Regions from separate parts of the Exiguobacterium sp. s145 genome, predicted to be linked through region 3. Evidence: riboswitches for the same ligand, from Rfam matches in the RefSeq annotation. Region 3 holds a riboswitch; each other region holds the start of a gene.
What was found. A riboswitch is a leader RNA that binds a small molecule or an ion and turns the genes downstream of it on or off. The one in region 3 is predicted to bind lysine.
Positions count from the first base shown of each region.

Region 1: linked by a shared signal. The riboswitch ahead of KNQ07_RS10750 (aspartate kinase) and the one ahead of KNQ07_RS11055 (amino acid permease) in region 3 are both predicted to bind lysine.
Region 2: linked by a shared signal. The riboswitch ahead of KNQ07_RS13785 (Na+/H+ antiporter NhaC family protein) and the one ahead of KNQ07_RS11055 (amino acid permease) in region 3 are both predicted to bind lysine.

Region 1 covers NZ_JACSMV010000013.1:43,402-50,914, forward strand. Annotated here, with positions in the region: gene KNQ07_RS10740 (argininosuccinate synthase) at 1-293, shown strand, start outside; gene argH (argininosuccinate lyase) at 290-1,663, shown strand; lysine riboswitch at 1,731-1,909, shown strand; gene KNQ07_RS10750 (aspartate kinase) at 2,023-3,222, shown strand; gene KNQ07_RS10755 (aspartate-semialdehyde dehydrogenase) at 3,235-4,227, shown strand; gene dapA (4-hydroxy-tetrahydrodipicolinate synthase) at 4,248-5,129, shown strand; gene dapB (4-hydroxy-tetrahydrodipicolinate reductase) at 5,126-5,872, shown strand; gene dapD (2,3,4,5-tetrahydropyridine-2,6-dicarboxylate N-acetyltransferase) at 5,859-6,566, shown strand; gene KNQ07_RS10775 (branched-chain amino acid transaminase) at 6,592-7,513, shown strand, end outside.
Region 2 covers NZ_JACSMV010000022.1:41,054-48,566, forward strand. Annotated here, with positions in the region: gene rlmN (dual-specificity RNA methyltransferase RlmN) at 1-383, opposite strand, end outside; gene KNQ07_RS13760 (ABC transporter permease subunit) at 528-1,334, opposite strand; gene KNQ07_RS13765 (ABC transporter ATP-binding protein) at 1,331-2,212, opposite strand; gene KNQ07_RS13770 (methyltransferase) at 2,252-2,884, opposite strand; gene KNQ07_RS13775 (heme oxygenase) at 2,970-3,302, shown strand; gene KNQ07_RS13780 (uracil-DNA glycosylase family protein) at 3,450-4,190, shown strand; lysine riboswitch at 4,259-4,434, shown strand; gene KNQ07_RS13785 (Na+/H+ antiporter NhaC family protein) at 4,540-6,123, shown strand; gene htpG (molecular chaperone HtpG) at 6,204-7,513, opposite strand, start outside.
Region 3 covers NZ_JACSMV010000014.1:19,851-27,363, reverse strand. Annotated here, with positions in the region: gene KNQ07_RS11070 (TetR/AcrR family transcriptional regulator) at 1-174, shown strand, start outside; gene KNQ07_RS11065 (diguanylate cyclase) at 225-1,316, opposite strand; gene KNQ07_RS11060 (MarR family winged helix-turn-helix transcriptional regulator) at 1,508-1,957, opposite strand; lysine riboswitch at 2,132-2,316, shown strand; gene KNQ07_RS11055 (amino acid permease) at 2,451-3,929, shown strand; gene KNQ07_RS11050 (hypothetical protein) at 4,056-4,238, shown strand; gene msrA (peptide-methionine (S)-S-oxide reductase MsrA) at 4,308-5,255, shown strand; gene KNQ07_RS11040 (DUF2252 domain-containing protein) at 5,320-6,609, shown strand; gene bcaP (branched-chain amino acid transporter BcaP) at 6,841-7,513, shown strand, end outside.

The sequences.
Region 1 (7,513 bases), on a different contig from region 3:
ATGCAGAAACGATTTACAACGGATTGTTCCATGCCCCGCTGACAAAAGGCCTCAAAGCGTTCTTGACGGCAACGCAACAGGACGTGACCGGTGAAGTCCGTGTCAAACTGTATAAAGGGAACGCAACCGTCACAGGACGTCAGTCAGCAGTTTCGCTCTACGATGAGAAACTCGCGACGTATACAAAAGAAGATGCCTTTGATCACGAAGCAGCGAAAGGATTCATCAAATTACACGGTCTTGCGATTGCGACACATGCCAGTGTCCATCGTCAGGAAGGCGTGAAAAAATGACGAAACTATGGGGCGGACGTTTTACGGAAAGTGCTTCCGCTCAAGCGGAGGCCTTCGGAGCATCGATTTCGTTTGATCAGAAATTAGCAGCCGTTGATTTACAGGGGAGTCTTGCGCACGCGCAGATGTTATATGAACAGGGAATTCTTGAAAAGACCGAGTGGGAACAAATCGAAGCCGGTCTTAAACAGTTGCAAACGACACTCGAGCAACACGTCTATACGACAGTGGATGAAGACATCCACATGAATCTCGAGCGGTTACTGACGGAACAGATTGGTCCGGTCGCCGGTAAACTGCATACAGCCCGCAGTCGAAATGACCAGGTCGCGACTGATCTCCACCTTTGGATGGAACAGCATGTTTTAGAACTCCTGTCGAGTCTTCGCAACCTGCAATCCGTCATTACGGAACAGGCGGAGCAACATGTGGAGACGGTCATGCCGGGTTATACCCATCTGCAACGGGCGCAACCGATCTCACTCGCGCATCATCTGCTCGCTTATTTTTGGATGTTTGAACGGGATGCCGATCGATTGACCGATAATCTGAAACGGATTCGGATGTCGCCGCTCGGTGCCGGGGCACTGGCGGGAACGACTTTCCCGATTGACCGCTTCAAGTCAGCCGAGTTACTTGGGTTTGAACAGGTCTATCCGAACAGTTTGGACGCGGTCTCAGACCGGGACTTCGTGATTGAATACCTTGGCATCGCGTCGACGGTCATGATGCATCTGTCACGCTTTTGCGAAGAAATCATCATCTGGGCGTCGCAAGAATTTTCGTTCATTGAGCTGTCCGATGCGTTTTCGACGGGATCAAGCATGATGCCGCAGAAAAAAAATCCAGATTTCGCGGAACTGATCCGCGGCAAAACAGGTCGTGTCTACGGAAATCTGATGGGTTTCCTGACGACGATGAAAGCATTACCACTCGCATACAATAAAGATATGCAGGAAGATAAGGAAGGTGTCTTTGACACCGCTGATACCGTGTTACAATCCGTTCAAATTTTTACAGGCATGATCGAATCGGCTACGTTTAAGACAGAAGCGCTCAAGAAGGCGACGATGCAAGACTTCTCGAATGCAACGGAACTGGCGGATTATCTGGTCACAAAAGGGATTCCGTTCCGGGAAGCACATGAAATCGTCGGGAAAGCCGTCTTACATTGTGTCCAAAGCGGCTGTTTCTTAAAAGATTTGACGCTGTCCACGTATCAGACGTTCCATCCGGTCATTGCAGAAGATGTCTATCCGTTGTTAGATCCGGTTCAGGCGGTCGCACGACGGGGAAGTTACGGCGGGACCGGTTTTACGGCCGTCCGGGATCAACTCGCATTAGCGAAGAAGCAACTTGAAAAATTATAAAATTCAAAAAAAGTTTGGCAAATCACTGGATTTAACAAAAAATGTTTGCTATAACTGTAACTAACAACCGACAGATAGAGGCGCGGATGACATCAGTAGCAACACTTATTCAAGGCAAGCATGCCAAGTGATGTGAAAGGGGAAATCCGCCGAAGTGAACAAGAAAATGCTTTTTCTTGATTGCTGGTACAACGGTTAAGATCCGTTGTACTGCCGAAACCCACGTTTCGGAGCGCTATCTTACGTAAAAGAACGTATGACGCTGTCATCGTTTGTCCGATCGTGATAACGACGGGCCGTAGGAACGCTCCTACCGGCCCGTCGTTTTTTTCTGTTTCGGGACAAAAGGAGATAGGATTGTGACAACTGTACTTAAATTTGGTGGTAGTTCGGTTGCGACTGTCGAACAGATTCAGTCAATTGCGAATTATTTGAAGAATCGGACGGAACAAGGAGAAAAATTAGTCGTCGTCGTGTCGGCAATGGGGAAAATGACCGATTCATTGATTGCTCAGGCGCAGGCGATAACGGACCGTCCGGAACGACGCGAACTGGACCGGCTGCTTGCAATCGGTGAAGAACAGACGATTTCATTACTCAGCATCGCCCTGAACTCACTCGGGATAAAAGCCTTGTCGCAGACAGGGGCCCAGGCAGGCATCAGCACGATGGGACTGCACACGAAAAGTAAAATCAAACAGATTGACGGCGAATTGCTCCGGAAAAAACTGGAGACATACGACGTCATCATCGTCGCCGGTTTCCAGGGCGTCAATGAGCTCGGGGATGTCACGACACTCGGTCGCGGCGGATCGGATACGACAGCCGTCGCATTGGCCGCGGTTCTTGATAAACGATGTGAAATTTACACGGACGTCGACGGTGTTTACACAGCTGATCCACGGATTCATGCAACGGCACAACCGATTCCACACATTTCATACGATGAGATGATGGAAATGAGTGCACTCGGTTCAAAAGTCATGGAGATGCGCAGTGTCGAACTCGGTAAAAAATACGGCGTCCACATCTTCGTCGGAAAAACATTAGAATCGGAAAGAGGGACTTGGATCATGGAGGCAACGGAAACGATGGAACAAAAAGCGGTCACGAGCGTCAGTGTAACGAAAAACGTGTTGACGGTGTCAATCAAGCATGTACCGCAGACGAACTCGGCGGTCACGGATATCTTTGAACTGTTATCAGGACGTCACGTCAACATCGATATGATCAGTCAGACGACGTTTGACAGTGACATCTTCCTTTCCTTCTCTTGTCCGCTGGATGAAGAAGAGTTTTTGGAAGAAGCACTGCAGGATATCATCAATCGTTTCCCGACGGTCAAAGTCGACCGTCATAACCAGCATGCCAAGTTATCCGTCGTCGGAATCGGGATGCGGGACGCAACCGGGGTCGCTTCGAAATTGTTTGCGACGTTCCGGGCGGAAAACATCACGTTTTATCAAGTCACGACATCAGAAATCAGCATCTCATATACGATTGCCCAGGCCGATATCGAACGGACTGTCGCAGCAATCGCAAAAGCATTCGATCTGTAAGGAGGAAATCATATGTATCATGTCGCAGTCATTGGCGCAACCGGTGCCGTTGGTCAAAAAATGTTACAAGTCCTGGCGGAACACGATTTTCCGGTCCGTCAGATTTCAGCTTATGCTTCAGCCCGTTCAGCCGGGAAAATCGTTCAGTTCAAAGGACAGGACGTCACGATTCAAGCGTTATCGGAAAACATCACGAAAGACGGGATTGATGTCGCACTGTTCGCAGCTGGCGGTACCATCAGTGAACAGTATGCCCCGTTGCTTGCTGCAGCAGGAACACTCGTCGTTGATAATTCCAGTGCGTTCCGGATGCAGGCAGATATTCCGCTTGTCGTACCGGAAGTAAATTCGCAGGCAATCGGACGGAACGATCGTTTGATCGCCAATCCGAACTGTTCAACGATTCAATCGGTCGTCGCCTTGGCACCGCTTCAACCATTTGGTTTGAAGCGCGTCAACTATACGACGTATCAGGCCGTATCCGGTTCCGGTCAAAAGGGAATCGAGGATTTAGCCCGCGGCAGTCGCGGCGAAGAACCGGTCAACTATCCACACCCGATTCATGATAATATTTTGCCGCATATCGATGTGTTCTTACCGGACGGTTATACAAAGGAAGAACAGAAAATGATTGACGAAACTCGGAAAATCTTTCGTTTGCCGGAGTTGCCCGTCAGCGCGACGTGTGTCCGTGTCCCGGTCACGAATTCACATTCCGTTGCCATCAATGTCACGTTTGAGCAGGAAACAAGTGTTGAAGCGATTCGTGCTGCTCTGGCCGAAGCACCTGGCGTCGTTTTAGTCGATAATGTCAGTCATAATCAATATCCGATGCCGCTTGATGCAAGCGGAACAGACGACGTCTATGTCGGACGAATTCGTCAGGATCAAAGTCTCGCCAATACGTTCCACATCTGGTGTGTCGCCGATAATATCCGTAAAGGGGCCGCTTCGAACGCTGTCCAGGTAGCACGGCAAGCACTTGAAAGTTCAATCCATTCGTAAGAAACGAGGAGGAATCCGATATGTTTAAAGGAGCAGGAACAGCACTGGCTACACCATTTACATCAACCGGTGAGCTGGATTTAGCGGTATTTGAACAACTGATCGAACAACAACTCGCAGCGAACATTCAAGCGTTAGTCGTCGGGGGAACGACCGGAGAAGGGTCAACGTTGACGAATGAAGAGTTTGAAACGTTACTTGAAACGGCAATCCGTGTGACAGCCGGACGTGTACCGGTCATTGCCGGGACCGGAACGAACAATACGGCTCAAACGATTGAAAAAACACAGACGGCAGCCCGACTTGGTGCTGATGCTGCCATGCTGGTCACACCTTACTACAATAAGACATCACAAGCAGGACTCGTCGCCCACTTCACGGCGGTTGCGGATGCAGTCGATTTGCCAATCATGCTCTACAATGTTCCGTCACGGACAGGGGTCGCGATTTCCGTCGAAACAGCCGTCACACTTGCCAAACATCCGAACATCCAAGCGTTTAAAGAAGCAAGTGGAGACGTCAGTTTCATGGGGGAATTGATGACGGCCTTACCAGATGGCTTTGCAGTCTTCTGCGGTAACGATGATCAAATTCTTCCTTATATGGCATGGGGGGCACAAGGCGTGATTTCCGTCTTGTCGAATCCGTATCCAGCTGAGACGCAAGCGCTTGCAGAAGCGTTACTGGCAAACGACTATGTTACGGCACGACGGATTCAAAGTGATTTGATGCCTGTTATCTCAGCATTGTTTAGCGATGTCAATCCGATTCCCGTCAAAGCAGCGCTCGAAGAAATCGGACTGGCGGTCGGAGCACCGCGTCTGCCGCTCGTCCGTCAGTTGGAAGCGGGACATGCGCATCTGCTTGAGATGATGCGGAGTTACAAAGGAGTGGTTGGATGAAACTCGCCATTCACGGATACGGGGCAACCGGACATTTCGTCCACGAACTGGCACCGGATGCTGTCGTCGCCGTCATCGATAAAACGAAAACGGCGGATCAGGTCCCGTCTTACGGTACGCTTGCCGAAATGACGGAGTCGGTCGATGCGATCATTGATTTTTCGCATCCGAGTCTTTTGCCGGACTTGCTTGCTTATGGGATTAAAACGAAGACACCACTCGTCATTGCGACGACCGGTTTCTCGGAAGCGGAACTGCAGACGATTCGCGATGCTTCGACACAAATTCCGATTTTCCAATCGTATAACATGTCGTTTGGAATCGCGATGATGCAACAGCTGTTAAAAACACTCGTTCCGCTCGCCGGAGCATTCGACATCGAACTGCTTGAGAAACACCACAATCAAAAAGTCGATGCACCGAGCGGGACGGCGGAGCTGTTGCTCCGGACCATCCAGGATTTACGAGATGTCCAACCGGTCTACGAACGGGAGTCGACGCGTGAGAAGCGGGAGCCAAACGAGATCGGGATGCACTCGATGCGTGGGGGAACGATTTTCGGCGAACATGAAGTATTGTTTGCGGGCGTCGATGAATTGATTGAAATCAAACACACGGCGTTATCAAAAAAAGTATTCGCTTCAGGTGCGATCAAGGCAGCGGAAGCGCTCATTCAAAAATCAGCGGGACTCTATACACTGGAGACGCTTTACACACAGGAGGATTCACATGTTATTAACTGATGCTTATGAAATTGCAAAATTCATTAAAGATGCTAAAAAACAAACACCGGTTAAACTATACGTCAATGGTGACTTGGCAGGACTGACGATTGAAGGAGCGACGGCATTCGGAACGGATCAATCAAAAATTTTCTTCGCGGATGCAGGACTTGCTTCAACTTTCTTAGAAGAATATGCAGACCGGATTACTGAAGTGCATGTCGAATATGACCGCCGCAACAGTGCCGTGCCGATGCTTGATACACGTCATTTGAATGCCCGGATCGAACCGGGTTCATGGATTCGCGATCATGTCGTCATCGGCAATAACGCGGTCATCATGATGGGCGCAATCATTAATATCGGTGCATCGATCGGAGATGGTACAATGATTGATATGAACGCTGTTGTCGGAGCACGTGGCACAATCGGCAAAAACGTTCATGTCGGCGCCGGTGCCGTGGTCGCAGGGGTTCTTGAACCACCTTCAAAAACACCGGTCATCATTGAAGATGGTGTCTTAATCGGAGCGAATGCCGTCATCCTAGAAGGTGTTCGTGTCGGAAAAGATGCGGTCGTCGCAGCAGGCAGTGTCGTCACAGAAGACGTTCCTGCAGGCAGCGTAGTGGCTGGTACGCCAGCACGCGTCATCAAACAGAAAGACGAAAAAACAGCAGAGAAGACGCAATTGGTGGATGATTTACGTTCACTCTGATTGACGTCGAAGAGGAGGAAAACACATGGCAGTGGATACACAGTATGGAGAAGCAATTTGGTTAGACGGAGTTTTTCATGATCCAAAAGAGGCAAATACGAGCGTCATGTCCCATGCGATTCATTACGGAAGCGGATTCTTCGAAGGTATCCGTGCGTATGCGACACCGGATGGTCCGGCGATTTTCCAATTGACGGAACACATTGAACGTCTGTTCCGCAGTTGCGCGTTCTATCACGTGACGATTCCTTATACAGTGGAAGAACTTGTCCAAGCGACAATTGATCTGGTCGCCAAAAACGGCTTTGAATCTTGTTACATCCGCCCGTTTGTTTTCCTCGGTACACCGTGGCAGGCATTGATGGCAAAAGATACGACGGTTCACGTCGGAATTTCTTGTTGGGAACTGGGCGAGTACTTCGATAAAGGCGCCGGTATCCGCGCGAAAGTCGCTTCTTACCGCCGCGTTTCGTCGACAATGATGCCGATGCAGGCAAAAGCTGCCGCCAACTACATGAACTCGCAGCTCTTGAAAGGCGAAGCACAACGTGACGGATTCGACGAGGCGATTGCCCTCGATATGAACGGAAACGTCAGTGAAGCGAGTGTCGCCAACCTGTTCATGTTGAAAAACGGCACGATTTATACACCTTCACTCGACTGCTCGGTATTAGACGGCATCACACGTCAAGTCATCATGCGTTTGGCGCAGGATCAAGGGTATCCGGTCGTCGAGCGTCATATCGGCCGTGATGAGTTATACGTCGCAGACGAAATCTTCTTGACGGGTACAGCAGCAGAAATTACAAGTGTCGGAGAAATTGATCACATCGTCATCAACGGCGGAACACGGACTGTCGCGGATGAGTTGCTTGATCTTTACCGACAGACGGTCTCAGGTCAATTGCCGCAATATGCGGACTGGTTGACACATGTGACACCTGCTG
Region 2 (7,513 bases), on a different contig from region 3:
CGGCTCTTCTTGATCAAGCCACTGGCGCAGAAGCTACAGCCGATGTTACAGCCGACTTGCGTCGTGACACAGACAGACAGACCGTACTTATGACGCATCAGAACCGTTTCGATCAGGCTGCCGTCATATAATTTGAAGAGGAACTTGATCGTTCCGTCTGCTGATTCTTGTTTAACGGCTTGCGTCATTGAATCAATCGCAAAACTCTGATCTAACAACTCAAGGCAATCCTTGTTGACATTCGTCATTTCTGCGAAAGTAGTGACACGTTTACGATACAACCAATCCCAGACTTGTTTTGCTCGGAACGGTTTGTGACCTTGATGCGATAACCATTCAGTCATCTGCTCAAGTGTTAATCCATAAATGGATGGTTTATTCATTAGTGAGACCTCATTTCTTTTTCCAGAACTATAACATTCCTTTATCTTAGTAAAAATCAGCCGCTTACGCAACGTTCAAATCCTAAATGTTCACTTTCTGTAAATTTTCATGTCCACTTTGGCTTGTTTTCCGGTCTAGTTGTGTCAAATCGACAAACTGCGCTTACGGAAACTGACAAAGGCACCGAGATGGAATAACAAACTGATACTCGCCAGCAGCAGGAGATGCAAAAAGAAGTGGTGGGTTCCTTCCAATAGTTGTTGGGTGTTGAACAAACTGAAAATCGATCCGTAACGCATCCATTCCGTTTTTTCGCTGAGACCGGAGCCGATCGTCAGGACGATTGACAGCACAAGCACACCGCCGGCAATCGAAAAGGCGCGTCGTTCATCATCAAATAGCGTCGCAATGCATAAGGTAAATCCACCGATTGCATACAGCAAGAACAGCGCGTTTACTTGAAAGCGGACGAGCGTCATCCCGTCAATCGAAACTCCGGAAACAAACCAGTCGGCCATCAATAAAACGAAGGTATTACATACTACCAGGCATGTACTGGCAAGAAACATGACAATCATCGCCGATGCTGTATATTGATGACGCGTAATCGGAGCTGCCAAGTATAAAATCAGTTCACCGTTATCAATCGGCCGTGCCAGTAAACGCGCAGCAAGTGACAATAAAAATAAAGACGCGATGATTTGAAAAATCAGCCCGTAATAATTGCCGCCCAGTAAATCAAGCACATTATCAAAACCGGTGATCTTATCGTACTGGAAAGCTTTCAAGACTTCCGGCGGCAGTGCCTGCAGTTTCGCTTCGAGTAACCCCGTCTTCATCATCGACGGATAAAGTGCCGCAAGCATCAAGAGATACAGACTTGTCCCGACCGCATAAGCTGTGATCGGTTTGCCGTTATGCTTGAGCAAAGACCAAACGATCGTCATCATGATGGTTCCTCCTCACTATAATAATGTAAGAAGACGTGTTCCAAATCATCTGCTGAAGTTTGAATCGCCCGGACATCGCATTCGGTCAACAGACGAATGATTTGATTTAATGTCCGTTCGTTGCTCGTAAAAAAGGAAACATGATTCTGAAACCGTTGACTTCCGATCTGAAGCGCAAACTGTTCAGCGTGTGCTTCGAGCCCAAATTCAATCGTGTACTGTTTTCGGCTCGACCGGACCAATTCATGAATGTCTGCTTCGATGATGATCCGTCCTTCTTTAATCAGCGCTGCCCGGTCACACGATTTTTCCATCTCCGGAAAATGGTGTGAACTCATTAAAATCGCTTTTCCGCGCTGCCGTTCCTTGTCGACCAGATTTAAAAAGCGTTCCTGCATCAACGGATCAAGTCCGCTCGTCGGTTCATCGAGCAGATAAACGGGAGCATCCTTCATGAAACAGCCGACCAATGCCAATTTTTGCTTCATCCCTTTCGACATCTTCCGGATTTTCGTTTTCGTTTCAAAAGGAAACTGCTCGAGTAACTCCGACTGACGTTCCGGTTTACTTTGGTGGAGTTGTTGCATCAAATGCAAAATCTGTTCACCCGTAAAATCACCGGGCAGATTAATCTCCCCCGGTAAATAACCGACGATTCGTTTTACTTCCTGAGATTGATTCCAACAGTCGTATCCACCGATCGTCGCATGACCAGAGTCCGCTTGAATCAATCCCATCAATTGTCGGATCGCCGTTGATTTCCCGGCCCCGTTTGGTCCGATAAAACCGAACACCATGCCCGGTTCAACCGTAAAGCTGACATCAAATAAACCTCGTTTCGGCGCAAATTCTTTCGTCACGTGTTGCAAATGAATCATCCGAATCGCCTCACTTTTCTGGTGATTGCCGTTAGTACCTTATACCCGTTTTGGTACTTCTTGGGACAGATCCACCCGATAAATCACGAACCGTTCGTCGTGATTTTTTTCGAAAAGTTCTTTCAGACGGACTTCTTCCACCTGTTCGAAAATCGTCTGATGTTCTAAATAATACCGGTATTCGTCTGCCGGATAATACAAAATTAAATCCAGCGGACGGGGACGTCGTTCAACGGATGCCAAGATTTGATCGACCACCTTCATGAAAATCTGGACGGAAAACGGATTAAAGAAGTAACATTTCGTGACATCATCCGGAATCGGATAGCTTTCCGCATACGTATGTTCAAAACGGATGCTGCCCTGACGTCGCTTCATTTTTTTCATGTAAGCCGCTTGATTCCTCAAAGCGTCTTCATAAAACTGTCCGTTCATCTCAACACCGATGACGGAACAATCAAACCGGTCATGCAGATAAAAGTTCAACCGACCTTTCCCGCAGCCGAAATCAATGACCGTATCCGTGTAATCGAAAGGATAGACGGCACATAACTCTTCCAGCGCTGCATAAGGCGTCGGTTCATAGCGATTGTAATGGCTGAACGCATTGTAAAGATGCTGAACATCAATCGTCTCGATGCGCAACCGTTCTTCGTACTCTTTTTCATTCATAATTGATTCCTTCTTTCAAGCATTATTGGTTTCATCGTACTATACTATGAATGTACACATTTCATTCTATAAGGGGGATAATCCAATGATCGTCGTTACGAATCGGATTAAAGTCAAAAAAGGAATGGCAGCCGCAATGGCACCACGTTTCACCCGTCCAAGCGGTCTTGATACGATGGAAGGATTTGTTCGTGTTGAAGTACTCTTGACGCAAGGACTCGAAGAACATGATGAAATGAATGTCAACATGTACTGGGAAGACATGAAGCATTTTGAAGCCTGGCGCAACAGCGATGACTTTAAAGCTTCTCATAAACGTCCGGAACCAACAGACGGAAAACAGGAAGAATCGCCGATGCTCGGCAGTGAAATCATCACGTATGAAGTCGCTTCTGTCAAAGAACGGACTTCTTTATAATTCATGTCAGAACCGCCTTGCCTCCAATTTGGTCGCAAGGTTTTTTTATTCTCAAGAGACCCCTCACTATATTGATATGGGTTTAAATTGTATGTAATACCATTATTTGTTATCATAAATCCCATACAGAAAGAGAGAGGATTTATTATGCTGAATTCATTATCGATTTTTGAACAGGCCATCCGGTCTTTACCGATTGATCGGCCTCTGACTCGCCAGGATTTGTGTGTGGACAGTTTTTTATTACAACAGGAACAGGATTTATCCGTTTATTATTCACCGATCGGCGAATACATCAATCCTTCCGCGAAAGTCGTTTTCATCGGGATTACTCCCGGATTCGAACAGATGCGAATTGCTTATGAAGAAGCGGCTGATGCCTTCCATCATGGCGCGACAATCGAAGAAACATCGAAAATCGTCAAATACAGTGCCAGTTTTGCCGGTCCGATGCGCCGTAATTTGACAACGATGTTAGACGAACTGGAACTGCATCATCTGCTGAATATTTCTTCAACCGCCACGTTATTTCATACAAATCAGGAACTGTTACACATGACTTCGATTCTGAGACATCCTGTTTTTTACCGGGATAAAAATTATACGGGACATCAACCGAAGATTGACCGGACACCACTGTTGCAACATTACGCTTATGAGCATTTTGCGGCGGAATTAAATCAGTTACCCGACCCTGTCATTTTGGTCCCGTTCGGACGCGTCGTCGAATCGACGGTCCGGACATTGCTTCATCAGGGACGAATCAAAAAACATACCGTTTTGTTCGGTTTCCCCCATCCTTCCGGAGCAAACGGACATCGGAAGCGACAGTTTGAAGAAAATAAAGACTATTTGATGAAGCAATTGAATTCTTATTTCAATACCTAACAAACATCCTTAATTTTTTTTTTGGAATGCGATAAAATTTTATTATGAAAAGAATATGACTATTTTATCGATGAGGTAGAGGCGCGGTCTTGATGAGTATTTGATCTGAGGATGACAACGAAGACGATCGAAGAAAGGTGAGACCGCCGAAGTATCGTCATGTGTCAGACATGACGATGCTGGTCGAACCGGGAAAGACCCGTTCGATTGCCATACGCGTATTGTATGGAGCACTCCAATTCGGCTAAGAAAGACGCATCCAGCAAGGGTGTCGGCTTTGTTGCCGGTGCCCTTGCTTTTTTCTGTGCAACGGGTCTCATCTTCTAAAAAAGGAGGAGAAACCACAACCATGGTCAATTATTCAGATTCTATCGTCGCACTCGTACCAGCACTTGTCGCCATCGTTTTAGCGATCGTTACACGCAAAGTCGTCATCTCACTCGGTGTCGGGATTTTGATTGGTGCCTTGCTGCTTCACAGCTTCAATCCGTTGGATACTGCAGTTTATCTCGGGAAAAACATCTTCAGCCTGTTTTGGGCAGACAGTGCGTTAAATGAATGGAATGTCTTATTACTTGTTTTCTTACTATTACTCGGTGTCTTGTCGACACTGATTCAAACATCCGGCGGTGCCCATGCCTTCGGTGAATGGGCGACGACGCATGTCAAGACGGCACGTGGTGCAAGACTCGCTGCTTTCGGGTTAGGGATTTTGATTTTCATCGATGATTACTTCAACAGTCTTGCTGTCGGAAACGTCAGTCGTCCGTTAACGGACCGTCGTGGCGTCTCACGTGCGAAGCTGGCGTATATCATCGACTCGACCGCTGCACCGGTCTGTGTCATCAGTCCGTTATCGAGTTGGGGTGCCTTCATCATCTCAATCATTGCCGGTATTTTAACGACGCATTCGATTACGGATTACTCGGCGTTCAGTGCCTTCATGATGATTGTGCCATTGAACTTTTATGCTATCTTTGCTTTGTTACTGACGCTCTACATTGCCTATACGGGAATTGCTGTCGGACCGATGCGGACGCACGAGTTGCGGGCTTTACAAGGCGAATTGTTTGATTCCAACAAAGGGACACCGATGGGAATGGCGGAAGAAGTCAAGGAACACGACGGCGGAAAAGTCCGCGATCTGGTTGTTCCGATCATCGTCCTAGTCATCGCGACTGTCACAGCACTCCTTTGGACAGGTGCACAAGCCCTTGCGGCGGACGGCCGATCCTTTACATTAATCGGTGCTTTTGAAGCGACGGACGTGACACGTTCCCTTGTTTCCGGTGTCGTCATCAGTTTAATCGTTGCGTTCCTGATGCTGATCGGTCGAAAAATTCCGGCACGTGATTACCGTATCAGCATCTGGGCAGGGCTAAAATCGATGTGGCCCGCTGTCGTCATTCTGTTGTTCGCCTGGACGATCATCGCAGTTATCGGCGATATGAAAACCGGGGATTATTTAGCCAGTTTCGTCAGCAAATCGATTCCTGCTTCTTACCTGCCGTTCTTATTGTTCTTGATTGCCAGTGTCATGGCGTTCTCAACCGGAACGAGTTGGGGAACGTTCGGGATCATGTTACCGATCGGAGCCGATTTGATCATGGCAGTCGATCCAAGTCTATTGTTACCGACACTTGCAGCTGTTCTTGCCGGATCCGTTTTCGGTGACCACTGTTCACCGATTTCCGATACGACGATTCTCAGTTCGACCGGTGCCGGTTCACATCATATTGACCATGTCACGACACAGCTACCGTACGCGTTGATCGGCGCAGCAGTATCCGCTGTCGGTTACCTCATTCTTGGTGTCACCGGTTCATCCGTATTCGGCTTCCTCGGTGCACTCGTCGCCTTCGTGATTTTCCTCGTCATGTTGAATGTTCTGTCACGCCGCGGTGAAGTGCCGTCGCAACTTCGCTCGGAGTAAGACGAAGTAAACAAGCCATCCAAAAAAGCCGGACCTGATGAATTCATCGGGTCCGGCTTTCTTTATACGATCTTTTTATGTCAGATCATCAAGGCGCAGACTTCATTTGCAAAGGCAACCGGATCTTCAATCGGCAACCCTTCCATCAACAACGCCTGTTGATACATCAGCTTCGTGTACCGTTCAAATTTCGAACGGTCTTCTGTATACGCTGTCTCAATCGCCTGGAAGACGTCATGTGATGTATTCAACTCCAGGATTTTGACCGCTGCGACATCCTGGTTGTTCGGCATCGCTTTGAGGATTTTCTCCATCTCGATCGATACTGCACCATCCGTCGCGAAACAGACCGGATGTGATTTTAGTCGGGTCGAAGCTTTGACTTCTTTGACGTGTCCTGCGAGTACTTCCTGCATCGCTTTAAACATCTCGGCTTGTGTTTCCGTCGTTTCCGCCTGCTCCGTCTGTTCAATCCCGAGATCACTGCTCATGACGGACTTGAATTCTTTTCCGTCATAGTTAAGGAGCATTTGAATCGCAAACTCATCGATTTCTTCCGTGAAGTACAGGATATCAAATCCTTTGTCTTTCACGAGCTCGGATTGCGGCAACTTATCCAGCCGGTCCGTACTTTCACCTGACGCGTAATAGATGTACTTCTGATCTTCCGGCATCGCAGCAACGTATTCGGCGAGCGTCACCAGTTTTTTCTCCTTGGCCGAATGGAACAGAACAAGATCTTTCACCGTATCTTTTTGCATGCCGTAATCGTTGTAGATGCCGAACTTCAGCTGACGACCGAATGCTTGGTAAAACGTCTCGTATTTTTCGCGGTCGTCACGCAGCAATGCTTCGAGCTGTGTCTTGATTTTGCTTTGGATGTTCTTCGCAATCAATTTTAACTGCCGGTCGTGTTGCAACATTTCACGCGAGATGTTGAGCGATAAATCTTCCGAATCGACCATTCCTTTGACGAAGCTGAAGTGATCCGGTAAGAGATCACTGCATTTTTCCATGATCAGAACGCCGTTCGCATACAGTTCGAGTCCTTTCTCGAACTCTTTCGAATAATAATCAAATGACGGTTGCTCCGGAATGAACAAAATGGACTGATAACGGACGGCCCCGTCGGCACTGATATGAATGTGTTTGATCGGTGCGTCAAATCCGTATCGTTTTTCCTGATAGAAGTTGCGGTAATCTTCATCCGTCAGCTCCCGTTTGTTCTTGCGCCAGATCGGTACCATACTATTGACCGTCTTCATGACCGTCACTGACTCTGTTTCATCTGATCCCTCGACCGGACGCTGTTCCGTCTCCTCCATCTCAATCGGATAGCGGATGAAGTCGGAGTATTTCTTGATGATGCTCCGGAGGCGGTACGGTTCTA
Region 3 (7,513 bases):
CTGGTCGATCGTGATTTATTGTTGAATTACGTGATCGGCGGACAGCTCGGGCTACTGATTTCCTGGTTACGAAACGGTCGTCCTTATTCGGCGGCCTACATGGCAGATCAACTCAGCCGGATGATTGTTTTCGGAACAGTCAAGAGCATCGGTTTTCCGGAACAATCGACTTAAAGTGATGTCAAAAAACCGCCCTTTCACCGGATGACGGGAAAGGGCGGGAATCAGGCCTGTTCGACTTGCAATTGTTTGGTATAGGTCGTGCTCCGGTTGCGTCCACTGTCCTTCGAATGATACAGCGCTTTATCTGCCTGCTGTAAGGCTTCAAGAGACGTATGCGAGCTGCTCGAGTGCGCGATGCCGAGAGAAATCGTAATCTGCAGATCAGGGACGGCTGTCGTCGGAAACAGATTTCGGGCAACCGTCGTCCGGGCAAGTTCCGCGATGCTCTTCGCATCGGCGAGTGAGGTGTTCGGGAGAATGATTAAAAATTCTTCGCCGCCGTAACGTCCGACCAGATCATCCGGTCGTGCCAGTGAGGCTAACGTCGTCCCGAGTTGCCGCAAGACGTCGTCACCGGCGTCATGACCATATGTATCGTTGACGTGCTTAAAGAAATCAATGTCAATCAGGATCAGCGAGTAGCCTTCTTCTGCTGAACCGACGAGTGACAGGGAGTCATCAAGCCGGCGGCGGTTGGCGAGCCCTGTCAAGGCGTCGGTCATGGCCAGTTTTTGCTGGTACTGGATATTTTCAAAGTGTCGTCGTAACTCTGTCAACAGATGATAGGTCACGAAACCGGCAATCAGGTTAAAGAATATGTAAGCCAGGGAAATCTCGATGAAGGTCGTCCAGCTGTTCGTCAGCAGATAGATGCCCGGTAACGAATAGACGATACCGATGCCGATCATCAGTTCGAAGTTCCAGAAGATCAACCGGATATAGCGACGGACGACGGCAATCGTCAGGATGAACACTCCGATGACGATTGTTGACACGACAGCAGCATCCATTTGTTCGACCGGAGTCAGCATAAAACGTGTCGCGACGATCATTACACCGGTGACGAGGGCACTCGGCAACCCGCCGAACATCATGGCGATGACGACAGGGACAATCCGTAAGTCGACCTGGGCGACATCAATCTGAATGCTGTTGAACATTAGAAGGACAGAAATCAGACCGGCGAGACCACCTAAAACGAGTCGAACGTTCAGATTCGTGTTCGGTGTAATCCGTGGGTGATTTCGAAAAGGAAGAAACAAAAGAGTAATCGTTGTAAACAGTAAGCAAAAGTTAATGATGAAATTATTCATGATGGACAACAAATCCTCCCAGCTCCTCGTAAACGCATTTCCAATAAGATAGTTCCAGTATACCCATTTTACTAACGGCAAGAAATGGAAAAATGTTTAGCGAAAGATGCTAAAGTCAATAAAAAAGACAAAGTACACAGTCAAGTGAACTTTGTCGGAGAAAAAAATAAATATTTTTTTGAAAGTAATTTTTAGGAAGAAATCGCTTCTTCATCCATCGTTAAGAGGATCTTATCGAAGACGAGAACCATCGCATTCAGCTCTTCTTCCGTGAGGGTGCCGAAACGCTCTTGGAGATATTTCCGGCGGACGACTTCAAGTTCGCGGAAAGCGGCTTCTCCTTCGTCCGTCAGTGCTAAAACAATCGATCTTCTGTCATCCGTCGAACGCGTCCGCGTGACGAATCCGGCTTTGTACAAACGATCAGTCAAAGCTGTTACCTGACTTGTCGCAAGCTCAAACTGCTCTGCGAGTAGAGTCGGACGTTGGGGACCATTTTCGGACAGGCTACGCAAAATGAAAAATTCACTCCGCGTCGCGGTTCCTTCAAACAGTCGGTTGAGTTCGCGGCGTAGTGTCCGGAGAATGACCCGCATTTGTTCCTCTAATCGATAGGTCAGTTGATCACGTTCTTGTGGCATTCAAGCAACATCCTTTCTCTCGGTTAACTTCTATAATTTAGTGTACTAAAAATTACGGATTTTTACCACGGATAGCGGAAATTTCAAAAAAAGAATTGACAATTTGAAGACGTTTTGTGTAACATGACGAAGTAATAACGAAATTATAACTAACTTAATTAGTTCTCACTCAACCAGTGGGATGGAGGTTGCAGTTCTTATAAGTACAGTCACGGATGTCGTCAAGCGGCAGATGAGGTGACTGAAAAGGAAGAATTGCCGAAATCAATCATCGCTTTGAAGATGATCGATTGGGATTAGATCGAACAGGTCTAATACTGTCACAGGTCAGATCTGGCTTGTGGGGAGCTATCTTTCACGACGGTAGAATGGGGCGCATCCATTTTACTATGTTGCGTTCTCATCTTCCTTCTGGAAGGTGAGGGCGCTTTTTGTTTTTTTTCGATTCAAAAAGTGTCCTCTCAAAAATTTAAAAAAGAGAGAAGCGAATAAGATGAATACTTTACAACCCCAAAGAAAACTCGATTCAACTGAAGAAGGATTAAAACGCGGTCTGCAAGCCCGTCACATGTCGATGATTGCGATCGGCGGTGCCATCGGAACCGGTTTATTCATTGCTTCCGGTGCGTCCGTTGCGGCTGCCGGCCCGGGCGGTGCCCTGTTATCGTATGCGGTCGTCGGAATCATGGTGTACTTCCTGATGACAAGTCTTGGTGAGATGGCAGCTTACATGCCGGTCGCCGGCTCCTTCTCAACCTATGGCGCAAAATTCGTCGATCCGTCGTTTGGCTTTGCACTCGGTTGGAACTACTGGTACAACTGGGCAGTTACGATCGCTGTAGAACTCGTTGCGGCGCAAATCGTCATGAGTTACTGGTTCCCGGATGTTCCCGGATTTTACTTCAGTGCTTTGTTCCTGTTATTGATGATCGGTTTAAATTACTTCTCCGTTAAAGGTTTCGGGGAAGCGGAATATTGGTTCGCGATGATCAAAGTAGTCACTGTCATCATCTTCCTGATTGTCGGTGTCGCGATGATCTTCGGTGTCTTCACATCTGAAGCACCGGTCGGCTTTAAAAACTTTGCGTTAGGTGATGCGCCGTTCGTCGGAGGCATCCCGGCCGTCATCGGTATCATTCTGGTTGCCGGTTTCAGTTTCCAGGGAACAGAACTTGTCGGAATCGCAGCCGGTGAGTCGGAAGATCCGAAGAAAAACGTTCCAAAAGCCGTGAAACAAGTCTTTTGGCGGATTCTTCTGTTTTATGTGTTTGCGATTTTCGTCATCGGAATGTTGATTCCGTACACAAGCCCGAACCTCGTTTCGAATGATATTACCGATGTAGCAGTCAGTCCGTTTACACTTGTCTTTGAAAAAGCCGGTCTTGCGTTCTCAGCTGCATTGATGAACGCTGTCATCCTGACGTCTGTCTTATCGGCAGGAAACTCCGGTATGTATGCGTCGACACGGATGCTGTATACGTTGGCACGCCAAGGGGATGCACCGAAATTGTTCGCACAGGTCTCAAAAAACGGTGTTCCCCGCAATGCGTTGCTTGCGACCGGTGCCATCGGAGCACTTTGCTTCCTGACATCGATGTTCGGCGGTCAAGTATATCTGTGGCTGTTGAATGCATCAGGGATGACCGGTTTCATCGCATGGCTCGGTATCGCGATCAGCCATTATCGTTTCCGCAAAGGATTCCTTGCGCAAGGTCATTCGCTCAGTGATTTGCCGTACGTGGCACCTGCTTTCCCGTTTGGACCGCTCTTTGCGTTCGGACTTTGTTTCCTCGTCATCGTCGGTCAAAACTACGCCGCGTTCCTCGCGGATCAAATTGACTGGGTGGGAATTGCCGCAACATATGTCGGTATCCCGTTATTCCTTGCCTTTTGGTTAGGTCATAAATTTAAAAACCGGACATCGGTCGTTCCTTATGAAGAAATGGAATTCCCGGAGCATCCGCGTCCGTAATTGAAAAAGTCGATTCCGTTTCAAGCGGAGTCGACTTTTTTTGTGTCTTTTGAGAAAGAATCATTCGGAAAACGTATCAAACGGTGAGAAATCGATTAAGATAAAAGAAAAATGGAGGCGACCTCAGTGAACTATTGGTATCACTTTAAACGGGCATTCATCCCGATTGCGATTTTACTTGTGACGTTAGCGATCTATCAGATGCTGTACCGCATGAATAATATGTGGTATTCGTTCGGTGGATTGATTTTAGTGTTTGCGGCGATTTATTTTGTCATGCGCCGCTTAAAAGCGAACCCCGAAGATTGACTGAGCAAGATAGTAGGGTAGCCGCACGGAACGCGTTAAAATAGACCTATACAGAGGAGGGGAAGCTAGATGGCAAAAGCAATATTCGCAGGTGGCTGTTTCTGGTGCATGGTCAAACCATTTCATAAATATGATGGTGTCGAACAAGTCATTTCCGGTTATACAGGTGGTCATACAGAAAACCCGACTTATAAAGAGGTCTGTTCTGAAACGACAGGACATTTAGAAGCGGTGGAAGTCACGTATGATCCGTCGGTCATCACATATGATGAGTTGCTTGAAATTTTTTGGCGGCAAATTGATCCGACGGACGGCGGCGGACAGTTCAACGACCGCGGTCAGTCTTACGAACCGGCCATTTTTTATGTCGACGAAGATCAAAAGCAGGCGGCAGAACGTTCGAAAGCGGCGCTTGATGCGTCCGGTCGTTTCTCGAAACCGGTAGCGGTCGATATCCGTCCGGCAAAACCGTTCTGGCCGGCAGAGGAGTATCATCAGGATTATTATAAAAAAAATCCGTTCCGTTATCAGATGTACAGTGTCGGATCGGGACGTGCCAAATTCGTCAAGGAAGCCTGGAAAGATCAAGGCAAGGAGCAGGAGTTGAAACAACGCCTGACACCGATCCAGTATAAAGTTACGCAGGAGAACGGGACAGAGCCCGCTTTCCGCAATGAATACTGGGATGAGGAGCGACCGGGTCTCTACGTTGATATCGTCGACGGGACACCGCTCTTTACGTCAAAAGACAAGTTTAACTCGAACTGCGGATGGCCGAGCTTCGCGAAGCCGATCTCAGAGGACAAGATGGAAGTCGAACTCGATACGAGTCACGGCATGACGCGGACAGAAGTCCGTTCTGCGAATGCCGACAGTCATCTTGGTCATATCTTTGATGACGGTCCGACTGAACTCGGAGGTCTCCGCTACTGCATCAATTCAGCAGCACTCCGATTTATTCCGGTAGAAGAGCTTGATTCGGCTGGATACGGGGAATATAAAAAGCACTTCGAATGAAGGTAAAAGACAGCAAAGCGGATTCGTTTTGCTGTCTTTTTTTCTAGACAAAGGAGGGTTTTCCATGTTCACGCAAGTCTATGAGGAAATTCGGCAGCTGACCATCTCGAAAGTACTCGATTTCTACGATCATGAAGTCCGCGGACTCGATGAAGCGGCACGGCAAACGAAGTATCAAAAGATGAGTGTCAGTCCGTTTCTCTTTTTCCGCGGCAGTTCCCACCTGTTTTATTATGACGTGACCCGGATTCCGCTCGGATTTGATACGCCGCCGGAGACACCGACCTGGATTCAAGGCGATCTTCACTTCGAAAATTTCGGGGTCCACGGCAATGCCAAAGGGGAAATCATTTATGACGTTAATGACTTTGACGAAGGGTATCTCGGATCCTATCTGTACGATTTAATCCGGATGGCCGTATCGGTCCAACTGTTTGCGGAAGAAGCCGGGTATGATGCCAAGCCGGCCATTGCCGCCTATGTTCAACACTACTTAGATGACTTACGCCAATATGCGAAAGGGAAAAATCCGGGAAAAGTCTGTTTTACGACCGACAATACAAAAGGACCGATCCGTAAACTGATCAAAAAAGCAAAGAAAAAGAAGGCGGAATTACTCGGAGAGCGGACGACGATTGTCGACGGACAACGCCGGTTCGCCGACTTGCCGGATATGAAGCGGCTTGATTCTTCCACGTACGCAGCGATTGAAGCGGTTTGGCCGGAGTATATCGCATCGATCGATGCTGAGGACCGGCAGGAAGAGGGATTCTACACCATCAAGGATATCGTTTATAAGCTCGACAGCGGAACGGCTTCGATTGGTCTTGAGCGCTACTATATTTTGGTCGAAGGAACAGGCGGAGAGCATGAGGACCTGATTCTTGAGATGAAACAAGCCCAGTCGTCCGTTCCGTCACTGTTTGTACCGGTTTATTTGCAGGAAGTCGAAACGGTTCACCAAGGTCGTCGGATCGTGACTTCACAAAAGGCAATGCAGGCACATGAAGATCCGTATCTCGGTTATGTGACGATGCAAGGGAAGGAATATTATGTCCGGGAACGTTCTCCGTACAAAAAAAAGTTGAAAGCCAAGCATATCAAAAGCCAGGATGATCTCGAAAACGTCCTTGCGATTCAAGGTCAAATTACCGCCAAAATTCACGCGCGGGCCGACATGGATGCGGGAATTGATGTCGATATCCTGCATCATCATGCAGACGTCGTCATCATCGAATCGATCGGTGTATCGGACGCTGAATTCACCCGTCAAATTCAACGGTGGTCAAGTGCCTATGCAGCGCGGACAACGCTTGATTTTCAAGTGTTTTTAAGTTGGTTAGCTACCCGCTGAATACTATTTCCGAAGACCTTTTTTTAGGCAAAGATTCCTTCTGAATACCAGTTCATAATGGGATACGAAGGAATTTTTTGATGGATAAAAAATCATGTAAGCGAAACTCATTTTACAAATGAGTCTAATGACCTATATCAATTTATCTGAAAACTTCGTAAATTTTGGATTAAGTAATTGCAAAACTTTTTTTGTAATTCGAACTAAACACACAACAGGGGGAGTATCATCATGAGTTTGACGCGGAAAAAAGATGTTTCCGCTATGATTGCTGCGAGTCAGCGTAACAGTGGACTTGCTCGAAATCTTGGCGCAATGGATTTAACGTTTTTAGGAATTGGCGCCATCATTGGTACAGGGATTTTCGTCCTAACCGGAACAGGAGCATTGACAGCAGGACCTGGTCTTATCGTCTCATTCATTTTATCTGCCATTGCCTGTGGGTTAGCAGCACTCGCTTATGCGGAATTCGCTTCGACGATTCCGGTCAGTGGTTCCGTCTACACGTATACGTATGCCACGATGGGAGAAATTTTCGCATGGATCATCGGTTGGAACTTAATCTTGGAATATGGACTCGCCTCGAGTGCCGTTGCGGCAGGGTGGTCGGGTTACTTCCAGTCCTTACTCGGTGGATTCGGTATTCATCTTCCTACGGCACTCTCAGCAGCTCCCGGCGCGGTAGAAGGCGCTAAAACATTCTTTAACTTACCGGCCTTCCTTATTTTACTCGCAATTACAGGCCTTTTATCAATGGGAATCAAGGAAACAAAACGTGTCAACAACATCATGGTTATCATTAAATTGGCAGTCGTTGTTTTATTCATCGTCGTTGGTGTCGGCTATGTTGAACCTACGAACTGGGCACCATTTACACCGTTCGGATGGGGCGGCGTATTCTCTG